2 regions of the Kitasatospora sp. NPDC059646 genome follow, and region 1 is predicted to be linked to the other one. Evidence: riboswitches for the same ligand, from Rfam matches in the RefSeq annotation. Region 1 holds a riboswitch; the other holds the start of a gene.

What was found. Region 1 has a riboswitch for glycine ahead of gcvT (glycine cleavage system aminomethyltransferase GcvT). Riboswitches for the same ligand answer to the same signal wherever they lie in the genome.
Region 2: another riboswitch for glycine. It lies ahead of gcvP (aminomethyl-transferring glycine dehydrogenase); the one in region 1 lies ahead of gcvT (glycine cleavage system aminomethyltransferase GcvT).

Annotation. Positions count from the first base shown of each region.
Region 1 is NZ_JBHWDS010000004.1:157,371-164,591, forward strand. It holds gene ACFV1L_RS04260 (ATP-binding protein) at 1-346, shown strand, start outside; gene ACFV1L_RS04265 (L-serine ammonia-lyase) at 715-2,082, opposite strand; gene glyA (serine hydroxymethyltransferase) at 2,231-3,499, opposite strand; gene gcvH (glycine cleavage system protein GcvH) at 3,514-3,888, opposite strand; gene gcvT (glycine cleavage system aminomethyltransferase GcvT) at 3,990-5,108, opposite strand; glycine riboswitch at 5,259-5,363, opposite strand; gene ACFV1L_RS04285 (enhanced serine sensitivity protein SseB) at 5,502-6,269, shown strand; gene ACFV1L_RS04290 (enhanced serine sensitivity protein SseB C-terminal domain-containing protein) at 6,400-7,221, shown strand, end outside.
Region 2 is NZ_JBHWDS010000082.1:8,860-16,080, forward strand. It holds gene gcvP (aminomethyl-transferring glycine dehydrogenase) at 1-2,603, opposite strand, end outside; glycine riboswitch at 2,821-2,926, opposite strand; gene ACFV1L_RS34760 (PRC and DUF2382 domain-containing protein) at 3,115-4,347, shown strand; gene ACFV1L_RS34765 (MFS transporter) at 4,524-5,993, shown strand; gene ACFV1L_RS34770 (DNA polymerase IV) at 6,085-7,221, opposite strand, start outside.

The sequences.
Region 1 (7,221 bases):
CGCACGGCGGCTCGTGCTCTCGGTGTTAGGGGCCTGGAAGCTCCACCAGCTGCTGGAGGCCGGGGAACTCCTCACCGGCGAGCTGGTCGCCAACGCCGTGGTGCACGCCGGCGGGCGGATGATCGGCCTCCGCGTGGTCCGGCGGCCCGGGTGGCTGCGGGTCGAGGTCCGCGACTCCTCGCGGGCGCTGCCCTGCCTGATCGTCGCCCCCGAGATCGGCTACCAGAACGGCCACGGCCTGCGGGTGGTCGACGCGATCGCCGACCGCTGGGGCGCGGAACTGCTGCCCCGCGGCAAAGGCGTCTGGTTCGAGATGAAGATCCGGGCGTCCGCCGCGACCGGCTGAGAAAACGGTGCGGGGCCCCTGTCCGCGGTTGTTCGCGGTCCGGGGCCCCTGCGCGTCACCCGGCGGCCAAGGGGGTGCGTGCCGCCGAGTGGAAGTGGTCGGGCCGTTCCGCCCGACAGGCATAACTATCGCACGTTATGACACCTTGAACAAATTGAAACCAAGGCGAGTGGCGTGCTTCACCTTAGGATTCCAGGTCGACGGTGATTCGTCTCACCATCTGGACGAACCGGCCCCCGATGCGACGCCGAGGACGGCCGACACCTTGCGGGGAGCCCCCGGCGCAGAGCCGAAGCCCCTGCGGGGAGCTTGCGGGGGCATCACGGCCGACGCCCCTGCGCGCCCGGTTCCCTGCGGGAGCCTTCCCGCTAGCACTCGATGACGTTGACGGCGAGGCCGCCGCGGGAGGTCTCCTTGTACTTGACCTTCATGTCGGCGCCGGTCTCCTTCATGGTCTTGATGGCCTTGTCCAGGGAGACGTGGTGGCGGCCGTCGCCGCGGAGGGCCATGCGGGCGGCGGTGACCGCCTTGACGGAGGCCATGCCGTTGCGCTCGATGCAGGGGATCTGGACCAGGCCGCCGACCGGGTCGCAGGTCAGGCCGAGGTTGTGCTCGATGCCGATCTCGGCGGCGTTCTCGACCTGCTCCGGGGTGCCGCCGAGGACCTCGGCGAGCCCGCCCGCGGCCATCGAGCAGGCCGAGCCGACCTCGCCCTGGCAGCCGACCTCGGCGCCGGAGATGGAGGCGTTCTCCTTGAAGAGCATGCCGATCGCGCCGGCGGCGAGCAGGAAGCGGACGATGCCGTCCTCGTCCGCGCCCGGAATGAAGTTCAGGTAGTAGTGCAGGACGGCCGGGATGATGCCGGCCGCGCCGTTGGTCGGGGCCGTGACGACGCGGCGGCCGGAGGCGTTCTCCTCGTTGACGGCCATCGCGTAGAGGGTGACCCACTCCATCGCGTTGCCGGGCCCGATGCCCTCGGCGCGCATGGCCCGCGCGGCGGCCGCGGCCCGGCGGCGCACCTTCAGCCCGCCCGGCAGGATGCCCTCGCGGGACATGCCGGCCGCGACGCACTCCTTCATGACGTCCCAGATCTCCAGCAGCCCGGCCCGGATCTCGGCCTCGGTGCGCCAGGCCTTCTCGTTCTCCAGCATCAGGCCGGAGATGGACAGGCCGGTCTCCCGGGTGAGCCGGAGCAGCTCCTCGCCGGTGCGGAACGGGTGGCGCAGGACGGTGTCGTCGGGCTTGACCCGGGCCTCGCCGATCGCGGCCTCGTCGACCACGAAGCCGCCGCCGACCGAGTAGTAGGTCTTCTCCAGGAGCACCTCGCCGGCCGCGTCGTACGCCCACAGCGACATGCCGTTGGCGTGGTAGGGCAGGGCCTTGCGGCGGTGCAGGACCAGGTCGGTGTCGGGGTCGAAGGCGATCTCGTGGCGGCCGAGCAGGTTGATCCGCCTGGCGGCGCGGATCCGGTCGACGTCCAGGTCGGCCTGGTCGACGTCCACGGTGCGCGGCGAGTTGTTCTCCAGGCCGAGCAGGACCGCCTTCGGGGTGCCGTGGCCGTGGCCGGTGGCGCCGAGGGAGCCGTACAGCTCGGCGCGCAGCGAGGCGACCCGGTCGAGGAGGCCTTCGGAGCCGAGCCGGCGGGCGAACATCCGGGCGGCGCGCATCGGGCCGACGGTGTGCGAGGAGGACGGTCCGATGCCGATGGAGAAGAGGTCGAAGACGCTGATGGCCACGGGGTGACGTCCTTGTCTGGTCTCGTGGAGTGGTCCGTCCGGTGGGACGGGGGCGGTGCATGGAACGGGGCACCGCGCGCACTGTCCAGTGTGCGCGGTGCCCCGGGGGTCCGGGCGGCCGCCGGGTGCGGTCGGCCGCGCGGACGGGTTACAGCTCGGGGTACAGCGGGTGCTTGGCGGCGAGCGCGCTCACCCGGGCCTTGAGGGACTCGGCCTTGGCGGTGTCGAAGCCGGGCTTCAGGGTCTCCGCGATGACGTCGGCGACCTCGCGGAAGTCCTCGGCGCCGAAGCCGCGGGTGGCCAGCGCCGGGGTGCCGATGCGCAGGCCCGAGGTGACCATCGGCGGGCGCGGGTCGTTCGGGACGGCGTTGCGGTTGACGGTGATGCCGACCTCGTGGAGGCGGTCCTCGGCGTCCTGGCCGTTGAGCTCGCTGTTGCGCAGGTCGACCAGCACCAGGTGGACGTCGGTGCCGCCGGACAGCACGGAGACGCCGGAGGCGGTCACGTCGTCCTGGAGCAGGCGCTCGGCGAGGATCTTCGCGCCTTCGAGGGTGCGGACCTGGCGGTCCTTGAAGTCGTCGGAGGCCGCGACCTTGAAGGCCACCGCCTTGCCGGCGATGACGTGCTCCAGCGGGCCGCCCTGCTGGCCGGGGAAGACCGCGGAGTTGATCTTCTTGGCGTACTCGGCCTTGGACAGGATGACGCCGCCGCGCGGGCCGCCCAGGGTCTTGTGGGTGGTGGTGGTGACCACGTCCGCGTACGGCACCGGGGAGGGGTGCAGGCCGGCGGCGACCAGGCCGGCGAAGTGCGCCATGTCGACCATGAGCAGGGCGCCGACCTCGTCCGCGATGCGGCGGAACTCGGCGAAGTCCAGCTGGCGCGGGTAGGCGGACCAGCCGGCGATGATCAGCTTGGGCTGGTGCTCCTTGGCGAGGCGCTCGACCTCGGCCATGTCGACCTGGCCGGTCTTCTCGTCGACGTGGTAGGCGGCCACGTTGTAGAGCTTGCCGGAGAAGTTGATCTTCATGCCGTGGGTCAGGTGACCGCCGTGGGCCAGGTTCAGGCCCAGGATGGTGTCGCCCGGCTGGATCAGCGCGAACATCGCCGCGGCGTTCGCCTGCGCGCCGGAGTGCGGCTGCACGTTGGCGTGCTCGGCGCCGAACAGCTCCTTCACCCGGTCGATGGCGATCTGCTCGACCACGTCGACGTGCTCGCAGCCGCCGTAGTAGCGGCGGCCGGGGTAGCCCTCGGCGTACTTGTTGGTGAGCACCGAGCCCTGGGCCTCCATGACCGCCACCGGGGCGAAGTTCTCGGAGGCGATCATTTCCAGGGTGGTCTGCTGGCGGTGCAGCTCGGCGTCGACCGCGGCGGCGATCTCCGGGTCGAGCGCGTGGAGGGACTGGTTGAGAACCGTCATGGGGGGTCTCCCGGTCAGGCGCCGGTGAAGGCGGTGTAGCCGTCGGCGTCGAGCAGCTCGTCGGTGGCCTCGACGCGGACCTTGAACAGCCAACCGCCCTCGAAGGGCTCCGAGTTGACCAGGGCCGGGTCGTCGATGACCGTCTGGTTGACCTCGGTGACCTCGCCGGTGGCGGGGGAGAAGAGGTCGCTGACCGACTTGGTGGACTCGAGCTCGCCACAGGTCTCACCCGCGGTGACGGTGTCACCCACATTGGGGAGCTGGACGTAGACGATGTCGCCGAGGGCGTCGGCCGCGTGCGCGGTGATGCCGACCGTCGACACCCCGTCCACGGCGGCGGTCAGCCACTCGTGCTCCTTGGTGTACTGCAGGTGCGTGGGGTTGCTCATGGCGTCATTCTCCAGGATCGCAAGAGGGGAGGGCGCGGCCGTCCGCTGGGCGGACGAACCGGAAAAAACTGCTCGGGAAGCAGGTGGAGGGCCGACCGGGGTCAGCGGGTGCGCTTGTAGAACGGCAGCGCGACGACCTGGACCGGCTCGGCCTTGCCGCGGACGTCCACCGCGACGGTGGTGCCGGGCTCGGCGTGCGCGGCGTCCACGTACGCCATGGCGATCGGCTTGGCCAGGGTCGGGGACGGCGAGCCGGAGGTGATCCGGCCGATCACGGCGCCCTCGGCGTCCACCACCGAGTACTCGGCGCGCGGGACGCGCTTGCCCTCGGAGACCAGGCCGACCAGCTTGCGCGGCGGGTTGGTCTCGGCCGCCGCGGCGGCCTCCTCCAGCGCCTTGCGGCCGACGAACGCGCCGCCGTTGGTGGTCTTGTCGAAGCGCACCACCCGGCCGAGGCCGGCGTCGAACGGGGTCAGGTCGGTGGACAGCTCGTGCCCGTACAGCGGCATGCCGGCCTCCAGGCGCAGCGTGTCGCGGCAGGACAGGCCGCACGGGACCAGGCCCTTGTCGGTGCCGGCCGCGGTCAGCGCCGTCCACAGGTGCTCGGCGTCGGCGGGGGCGCAGAAGACCTCGAAGCCGTCCTCGCCGGTGTAGCCGGTGCGGGCCAGCCAGACCTGACGGTCCGCCACGGTGGCGGGCAGCAGCGCGTAGTACTTGAGGGCGGGCAGGTCGGCGTCGGTGAGCTCGGCCAGGATGCCGTTGGCCTCGGGGCCCTGGACGGCGAGCAGCGCGTAGGCGTCGCGGTCGTCGCGGACGACGGCGTCGAAGCCGGCCGCGCGCTCGGTCAGGGCGTCCAGCACCACCTGGGCGTTGGAGGCGTTGGCGACCACCAGGTACTCGTTCTCCGCGGTGCGGTAGACGATCAGGTCGTCCAGGATGCCGCCGTCCTCGCGGCAGATCATGGTGTAGCGGGCGCGCAGCACGCCGAGGGCGGAGATGAAGCCGACCAGCGCGTGGTCGAGCAGCTCGCCGGCCTGCGGGCCGGAGACGGTGATCTCGCCCATGTGCGAGAGGTCGAACAGGCCGGCCTTGGTGCGGACGGCGAGGTGCTCCTCGCGCTCGCTGCCGTAGCGCAGCGGCATGTCCCAGCCCGCGAAGTCGGTCATGGTGGCGCCGAGCGAGCGGTGCAGTGCGTCGAGCGCGGTCAGGCGGAGGGACACGACAGGACTCCCGGGATCTGGAAACGGGCAGGCTGGGGCGAATCTCCCCGTCTGTCGTCGAACCTGAGAGCTTCACCGCATCCCGGACAGGATGGCGGTTTGCACCGTGGGTGGGCGCACGGCGCGGCCGTGTCCACTTTCCAGATCTGCCTCGCCCGGGCGGTAAGGGGGCCTGAGAGATTCCGGGGAGGACTTGCTCCTTCGGCGCCGGTCGCGACCGGATGACGGTCGTTCCGGCTCTCCCGCGCGGGTTCGAGCGGCCGGTATGAAGTTTGAGCGGGCCCATCATGGCATGCCGGGAGGCGCTCGCGGGAGTGGGGTTCGCCCACACTCTCGGCGGGGGCCCCGGGCGCGCCGCTAACCTGATCGCAACCGTGAGTGTGGAGGGGCGAGATGGGGTTCCCGCTGGGTCAGGTTCCGGAAGGCGGGAGCTGGCCGGCCAACGAGCTGGAGCAGGTGCTGATGGCGGCCCTCGGCGATCCGGGGGCGACGCCCCGGGTGATCGAGGTGCTGGCCCGCAGCCAGGTGTGGATCCCGCTGCCGTCGGGCGCCGACCCGCAGGCCGGGTCGCTCGACCTGCCGACGCTCGAACTGGCCGGCGCGCCCTACGTGCCGGTGTACAGCTCGCAGGAGCTGTACCTCCAGCACGCGCCGGGCATCCCGTTCGCGATCGCCCCGATGTGGGAGTTCGCCCGCGGCCTGCCGCTGGGCATCGGCATCGCGGTCAACCCCGAGGCGCCGGTGGGCATCCCGGTGCCGCCCGAGGGCGTGGGCGAGCTGCGGCGCGGGCCGCGCGGCGAGGCGTGGGAGGCGCAGGGCGTCGCGGAGGGGGCGCGGGTGGCGCTCAAGGAGCCCGAGCCGCACCAGGAGCCGTACGCCTTCCTGGCCGCCGCGACCGGCGAACTCGCCGCCCTGCCCGGCGTGCTGACGGCCCGTCGGGCGCTGGCTCGGGTGGAGGGCGAGCCCACCCTGCTGTACGTCGGCGTCCAGCTGGACCCGGCGGCGCCCGCCGACCCCGGCGACGTCAACCTGGCGCTCGGCCGGGCGCTCGGAACCGCGGCGCCGAGCTGGGGCGTCCACCTGGTGCTGCTCGACCTGGTCGCCGACCCGGTGGTGGACTGGCTGCTGGGACGGGTACAGCCCTTCTACGTGCGGCCGTGACCCCGCGGGCTTTTCCGGGCCGGATCCGGGACGGCGGCATGACGGCTGTCGGGCGCGCCCCATAGGGTTGCCCCGGCACATCGCGGCGCGGTGGACGGGCGGCGACCAGGACGAGAGACGAGGCGGCGACGTGACGGGAGCAGCCGGCGACCCGGGCGCGATCGAGCGCGCCCTCGCAGCGGTCGCACCGGAGCGGTGGGAGGCGTACGAGGGGCTGTTGCGCGCCCTCGCCAACGGGCAGGTCTGGATGCTGCTGTGGCACGGCAGCCCGGGCAGCCCGGACGCCCAGTACGGGAACATGGACATCGGCGGGCACGGCTACGCGCCCTGCGTGACGTCCCCGGGGCAGTTGTCGGCCAGCGGCTGGTCGCGCGGGCACGAGGTGGTGTCCGGGCCGGAGATCGCCGGTTCGCTGTACCGCTCCCGCTGGGGCCTGTGGCTGGACCCGCACCGCCCCGGCGGCGGCGTCGGCGTGCCCTGGGCGGACCTGCGGCGGATCGCCGTCGGCCTGGACCGGCTGCCCGCCGGGCCGCTGCGGATCGCCGAACCGCCCGTGCAGGCGCCGCAGTTCTTCGCCGTGCTGGAGCAGCAGGCGGCCGAGGTGCGCCCGCTGCGCTCGCTGCGGCGGGCCTGGGTGCAGCCGGTGCTCGGCGAGCCGTACCTGGCGATCGGGCTGGACCTGTACGACACCTCGCCGCCGGCCGTGGAGGCCGCCCGGGCGCTGGTGCAGCGGGCCGCCTCGCAGGCCCCCGAGGGGCCGGCCGTCTCCACCGTGATGATGGCCGACGAGTTCGACCCGGTGGCGATGTGGATGTGGGCCAACTCCCGCCCGTTCTTCGACCGGCAGGGCGCGCCCGGGCCCTACCCCACCGGTTTTGGTTACGCAGCGCAACCAATCCCGGGGCCGCCCCCGGGCTGGCCGCAGCCCCGGTGGCCGGGATATCCGGGCCGC
Region 2 (7,221 bases), on a different contig from region 1:
CAGAAGCGGTCGATCTCGTGCAGGTCCTCGGACTCGGTCGGCTCGATCATCAGCGTGCCGGCGACCGGGAACGACATGGTCGGCGCGTGGAAGCCGTAGTCGATGAGTCGCTTCGCGATGTCGTCGACGCTGACGCCGGTCTCCTTGCTGAGCGGCCGCAGGTCGATGATGCACTCGTGCGCGACCAGCCCGCCGGGGCCGGTGTACAGCACCGGGTAGTGCGGGGCGAGCCGCTTGGCGATGTAGTTGGCGTTCAGGACGGCCACCTGGGTGGCGCGCTTGAGGCCCTCGCCGCCCATCAGGCGCACGTACGACCAGGAGATCGGAAGGATCGCCGCGGAGCCCCACGGCGCGGCCGAGATCGGGCCGACGCCGGTCGCGGGGCCGGCCTCGCTCTGCAGCGGGTGGTTGGGCAGGTACGGCGCGAGGTGCGCGCGGACCGCGACCGGGCCGACGCCGGGGCCGCCGCCGCCGTGCGGGATGCAGAAGGTCTTGTGCAGGTTGAGGTGCGAGACGTCCGCGCCGAACTTGCCGGGCTTGGCGAGGCCGACCAGCGCGTTCAGGTTGGCGCCGTCGACGTACACCTGGCCGCCGGCCTCGTGGACGAGCGCGCAGATGTCGGTGATCTGGGTCTCGAACACGCCGTGGGTGGACGGGTAGGTGACCATCAGCACGGCGAGCTGCTCGCGGTGCTGCTCGATCTTGGCCTTGAGGTCCTCGACGTCCACGTCGCCGTCGGCCAGCGTCTTCACCACGACGACCCGCATGCCGGCCATCGCCGCGGAGGCCGCGTTGGTGCCGTGCGCGGAGGACGGGATCAGGCAGACGTCGCGCTGGGTGTCGCCGTTGGCCCGGTGGTAGGCGCGGACGGCCAGCAGGCCGGCCAGTTCGCCCTGCGAGCCGGCGTTCGGCTGGATGGAGACCGCGTCGTAGCCGGTGACCTCGACGAGCTGCTGCTCCAGTTCCCGGATGAGGGTCAGGAAGCCGGCGGCCTGGTCGACCGGCGCGAACGGGTGCAGCTGGCCGAACTCGGGCCAGGTGATCGGCTCCATCTCGGTGGTCGCGTTGAGCTTCATGGTGCAGGAGCCCAGCGGGATCATGCCGCGGTCGAGCGCGTAGTCGCGGTCCGACAGGCGGCGCAGGTAGCGCAGCATGGCGGTCTCGGAGCGGTGGCTGTGGAACACCGGGTGGGTGAGGTACTCGTCCTCGCGCAGCAGTCCGGCCGGGAGCGCGTCCGCGTCCTCGGCGATCTCCGCGGTCACGCCGAACGCGGCGAACACGGCGGCCAGGTGCTCGCGGGTGGTGGTCTCGTCGCAGGAGACCGAGACGCGGTCGGCGTCGACCCGGTGGACGTTCACGCCGCCGGCCAGCGCGGCGGCGACGACCTCGTCCGCGCGGCCCGGGACGACGGCGGTGACGGTGTCGAAGAACGCGTCGTGGGCGAGCTCGACGCCGCCGGCGCGCAGGCCGGCGGCGAGCGCGGCGGCGTAGCGGTGGGTGCGGCGGGCGATGTCGGCGAGGCCGTCGGGGCCGTGGTAGACGGCGTACATGGACGCCATCACGGCGAGCAGCACCTGCGCCGTGCAGATGTTGGAGGTGGCCTTCTCGCGGCGGATGTGCTGCTCGCGGGTCTGCAGGGCGAGCCGGTAGGCGCGGTTGCCGTCGGCGTCGACGGAGACGCCGACCAGGCGGCCGGGCAGGTTGCGGGCGTACTCGGCGCGCACGGCGAGGTAGCCGGCGTGCGGGCCGCCGAAGCCCATCGGGACGCCGAAGCGCTGGGAGGTGCCGCAGGCGATGTCGGCGCCGAGCTCGCCGGGCGAGCGCAGCAGGGTGAGGGCCAGCAGGTCGGCGGCGACGGCGACGACCGCGCCGAGCTGGTGGGCCTGCTCGATGACGGGCTTGATCTCGCGCACCGCGCCGGACGCGCCGGGGTACTGGAGCAGCACGCCGAACACGCCGCGCTCGGCGATCTCGGCGGGGATGCCGTTCGACAGGTCCGCGGTGACGACCTCGACGCCGGTCGGTTCGGCGCGGGTCTCGATCACGGCGAGGGTCTGCGGGAGGGTGTCGGCGTCGACCAGGAAGACGCCGCCCTTGACCTTGGTGACGCGCCGGGCGAGGGCCATCGCCTCGGCGGCGGCGGTGCCCTCGTCGAGCAGCGAGGAGCCGGAGGTGGCCAGGCCGGTCAGGTCGGAGACCATGGTCTGGAAGTTGAGCAGGGCCTCCAGGCGGCCCTGGGAGATCTCCGGCTGGTACGGGGTGTAGGCGGTGTACCAGGCGGGGTTCTCGAGGACGTTGCGCAGGATGACCGGCGGGGTGAAGGTGCCGTAGTAGCCGAGGCCGATCATCGAGGTGAGGACCTGGTTGCGGCCGGCCAGCTCGCGCAGTTCGGCGAGGACCTGGGCCTCGCTGCGGCCGGCGGGCAGGCCGAGTGCGGTGAGGCTGCGGATGGCGTCCGGCACGGCGGCGGCGGACAGCTCGTCCAGCGTGCAGTAGCCGACCTGGGCCAGCATCTTCTGCTGGGCGTCGCTGTCGGGACCGATGTGGCGGTGCTCGAAGGGGCTGGCCTGCTCAAGGTCGCTGAGCGTCGGCTGGGCGTTCATGGGGGTCGGGCCTCCTGGTCGCGGACCGGCGGTGGGACGCACGCCGACCGGCCGCCGCAGGAGCGTCCGGGCGTACGAACCCGTCAGCCTCCCCCTCTGTCATCGGTACCTGAGAGCTTCGCGCGCCCGGGTGGTGGCCCGGTCGGCTTGCACCGTCGGCGAGGTCAGTGTCCGGCGGCTTCGGTGCCGACGGTCTGCCCTGCTTTCCAGAGTGACCTGATCCTGCTCGGTACGGATGCCTGAGAGATTCCGGGGAGGGGTTGCTCCTTCGGCGTCCCGCAACCCCCTGTTCGGCGGGGCCGGGACTCTCCCGAGCGGGCTCGGCGGTCGCCGCCCAGGGTACCAGCGCGGACCTGCGCAATCACCGGTACGGCGGTGTGATCCGCCCCGGACGGCCGCCCTGCGAGTGCCACCGTCCGTTACGTGCCTTTTGGTGTGAAGTGGCGGCCCGGCACGCTCCTCCGGCCGCTCCTCCGACGGGCCCTCAGGAGCAGCAGCACTGGAGGACAGCGTGCAGACCGACATCGATCCGCGCGACCTGATCGGGCACAAGGCGGTGGACCGCAACGGTGACAAGATCGGCACGGTCGACGAGGTCTACCTGGACGACGCCACCGGCGAGCCGGAGTGGGCCGCCGTCCGGACCGGGATCTTCGGCCGGGACGCCTTCGTCCCGCTGGCCACCAGCGAGTTCGCGGACGACGAGCTGCGCGTCCCGTACGACAAGTCGCTGATCAAGGAGTCCCCGGACTTCGGGGTCGGCCAGCACCTGTCGCCGGCCCAGGAGCTCCAGCTGTACCGCTACTACGGGCTGGACAGCAGCGACGACGAGCCCGCGGAGAGCGTCCGCCCGGCGCCCGCCCCGGCGGCCGCCGCCGCTGCCGCTGCCGCTGCCGGGAGGAGCGAGCCGGCCGCGAAGGAGCGCCCGCGGCCGGAGCCGGCCGCCGACCGCGACTTCGGCACCGTCGCCTCCTCCCCCGACCCGGTCCACCGCCCGGCCCCCGCGCCCACCGCCCCGGCCGCGCCCGTCGCGTTCAGCCCGTACACCGGCCCGAAGGACGCCGCACCGAAGGACGCCGCACCGAAGGACACCGCGCCGAAGGACGCCGACGCGAAGACCGGCACGTCGGGAGAGGGCGCGGCGAAGGACGCCGCTCCGAAGGCCGGCCCGGAGCGGTCGAAGCCGTCCGGCGGGGCGGCCGGGCAGGCCGAGCGGACGCCGCCGGTGGAGATCACCTGCCGCGAGGAGCGCCTGGAGGTCACCACCGAGTGGCACCCGGTCGGCACCGCCCGGCTGCGCAAGTACGTGACCACCGAGGCGGTGGAGCGCCGGGTGCCGGTGGTCCGCGAGCGGGTGCGGGTGGAGCGGATCCCGGTGTCGGAGGCGGAGCGGGCGGCGCTGTCCGACCAGGAGATCGCCGAGGCGGTCGAGGAGGTCACGCTGCACGAGGAGCGCCCGGTGGTGCGCAAGTACCTGGCGCCGGTGGAGCGGGTGCGGCTGGTGGTGGAGCGGTACACCGAGGAGGAGGTGGTCCGCGAGGAGCTGCGGCGGGAGCACGTCGAGGTGCAGGACGCGGCGGACGGCGCGGACGGCCGGGCGCGGCAGCGGCAGCCGTGGAACGCGCAGCCGCAGTCCCCGGCGGCCGGGCACGCCGACGAGCACCCGCAGCCGCACCGCCCGTCGTCGCCGGCGAACGGCGACGGCCCGGGGCAGGCCCGTCCGGAGCCGATGCGCTCGGCCTGAGGCGTCCTCGCGCGCCTGACGGTGCGCCAACTCCCGGCCCCGGTCCGCCCGTGCGGACCGGGGCTCCGACTTTGCCAAAGCTTCACCATTAGATATTTGACAGATTGAAGCATCTCCCGACATCGTTACTTCAGTTCCTGCACTATCGCCTGACTGAAGCACCCGGAGGATTTCCCGTGAGTGAGGCACCACAGCCCACCGCCACGGCCGCCCAGCCCACCAGCGCCAGGGTCCTGCCCGCGCTGATCCTCGCCATGCTGGCGTACAGCGTGGTGCAGACCGCGGTCGTCCCGATCCTTCCGGGGCTGGCCCGCGAGCTGAAGGTCTCGGGTTCCGACATCACCTGGCTGATGACCGCCAACCTGCTGTCCGCGGCGGTCCTCACCCCGCTGCTCGGCCGCTTCGGCGACCTGCGCGGCCGCAAGCCGATGCTGCTGGTCTCGCTGGCCGGCCTGGTCATCGGCTCCGGCCTCGCGGTCGCCACCCACTCCTTCGGCTGGCTGGTCGTCGCCCGGGTGCTGCAGGGCGCGGGCGGTGGCGTGCTGCCGCTGGCGATCAGCATCGTCCGCGACGAACTGCCCAAGCAGAAGGTCACCGGCGGTGTCGCCGCCATCTCCGCCTCCATGGGCGTCGGCTCCGGCCTCGGCCTGGTCGCCACCGGCCTGCTGCTGGAGCACTGGAGCTACAAGTCGATCTTCTGGATGGGCCTGGTCTTCGCCCTGCTCGCGGTCGTCCTGGTGATCGTGCGGGTGCCCGCCGACCCGGTCGTCGACAAGGAGGGCGGCGCCGACCCGCTCGGCGCACTCACCCTGGCCGGCTGGCTGTCCGCGCTGCTGATCGCCGTCAGCCGCGGCAACGAGTGGGGCTGGACCTCCAACCGCACCCTCGGCCTGTTCGCCGTCGCCGCGGTCGTCGCCCTGCTGTGGCTGCTGGTCGAGTCGAAGGTCTCGCACCCGCTGGTCGACCTGTCGATGATGGCCCGCCCGGCCGTCGCGTTCACCAACATCGCCGGCCTGCTGATCGGCTTCGGCATGTACGGCTCGTTCATGGTGATCAGCAACTTCGCGCAGACCCCGGAGAAGCTGGCCCACTACGGCTTCACCGCCACCGTCCTGCACGCCGGCATCATGCTGCTGCCGTCCGCGATCGGCTCCATGGTCGCCGCCCCGCTCGGCGCGCTGCTGATCGCCCGCCGCGGCCCGCGCCTGCCGCTGGTCCTGGGCGGCCTGCTCGGCGCCGTCGCGATGGCCTACCTGGCGGTGCGTCACGACGCCGAGTTCGACGTCTACTTCTCCTCCGCCGTCTTCGGCCTCGGCGTCGGCCTGGCCTACGCGGCCATGCCGGCCTACATCAACGGCGCCGTGCCCGCCGAGCAGTCCGGCATCGCCAACGGCATGAACGCCGTCCTGCGCACCGTCGGCGGCGCCGTCGGCACCGCCGTGATGGCCGCCATCCTCACCGGCGACACCCTCAAGCTGCCGATCCCCGTGCAGCTGCCGACCCTGGACGCCTACCGGCACGCCTTCTGGGTGGCCGGCGCGATGTGCCTGGTCGCCGCGGTCGTCCCGTTCGGCATCCGCCGCATCAAGGCCGCCGCCACCCCCTCCGAGCAGCCCGCGCCGGCGCTCGCCAAGACCGACGCCTGACGGCGTCCCTCGCGTACTGGACACACGCGAGTACCGACGGACACCCCCCGCCACGGGCATCGGCGGGGGGTGTCCGTCCGTCCGGGCCCGGTCACGGCCCGCCGGCCGGCCCCTCCTCCGCCGGGGGCCTGAGCGGGAGCGCCCCCGACGGCTCCAGCTCCTCGTCGTCCACCGAGAACGTCCGCACCCGCCCCGGCCCCGAGTACGGCGTCTCGAAGCGCACCGTCACCCGGCCGACGCCGCTCCCCTGCACCCACCCGGGGCCGAACTCGCGGTGCGTCACGTCCTGGCCCGGCCACCAGCGGCGGGCGGCCGGAGCCTCGGACGGCCCCACCTCCTCGGCCTCCCCCTCGCCCTCGTCCGGGACCGCCCCCCGCTCCTCCCGCTCCAGCTGCGCGAACAGGTCCTCCTGGGTGAAGTCGGCGAGCTGGGCGACGCCCACGCCGAGCAGCCGCACGCCGCCCGTGACGTCCACCTGCAGGGCCAGCCGGCGGGCGGTCGCGCCGATCACCTCGGGGTCGTCCGTCGGCCCGCGCAGCGTCTCGGAGCGGGTCAGCGTGGAGAAGTCGAACCGGCGGACCTTCAGCACCACCGTCCGCCCGGAGCGCCCGGCCGCGCGCAGCCGGCGGACGCACCGCGCGGCGAGGTGGTCGATCTCGCGCAGGATCCGGTCCCGGTCCGCCAGGTCCACCTCGAAGGTGTCCTCCACCGACACCGACTTGGCGTCCCGGTCCGGCACCACCGGCCGCTCGTCCCACCCCAGCGCCATCTGGAACACACCCGCGCCGTGCGCCTTGCCGAGCAGCGCCACCAGCTCCTCGAACCCCGCCTCCGCCAGGTCCGCGACGGTCGTCAACCCGGCCCGGCGCAGCGCCTGTTCGGTGGCCGGCCCGATGCCGGGCAGGGCCCGCACCGGCATCGGCGCCAGCACGGCCTGCTCGGAGCCCGGCTCGATCAGCACCAGCCCGTCCGGCTTGGCCCGCTCGGAGGCGATCTTCGCCATCAGCTTGGACGCGGCGGCGCCGACCGAGGCGGTCAGCCCGGTGCGCTCCACGATGTCGGCCCGCAGGTCCTCGGCCAGCGCCAGCACCAGCTGCGCGCCCTCGGCCGGCGTCGCCTGGGCGAGCGCCGGCCCGTACGGCCCGGCCTCCAGGTCGACGAACGCCTCGTCCAGGCTGAGCGGCTCGACCAGCGGGGAGCGCTCCCGCAGCAGCGCCATGACGATCTC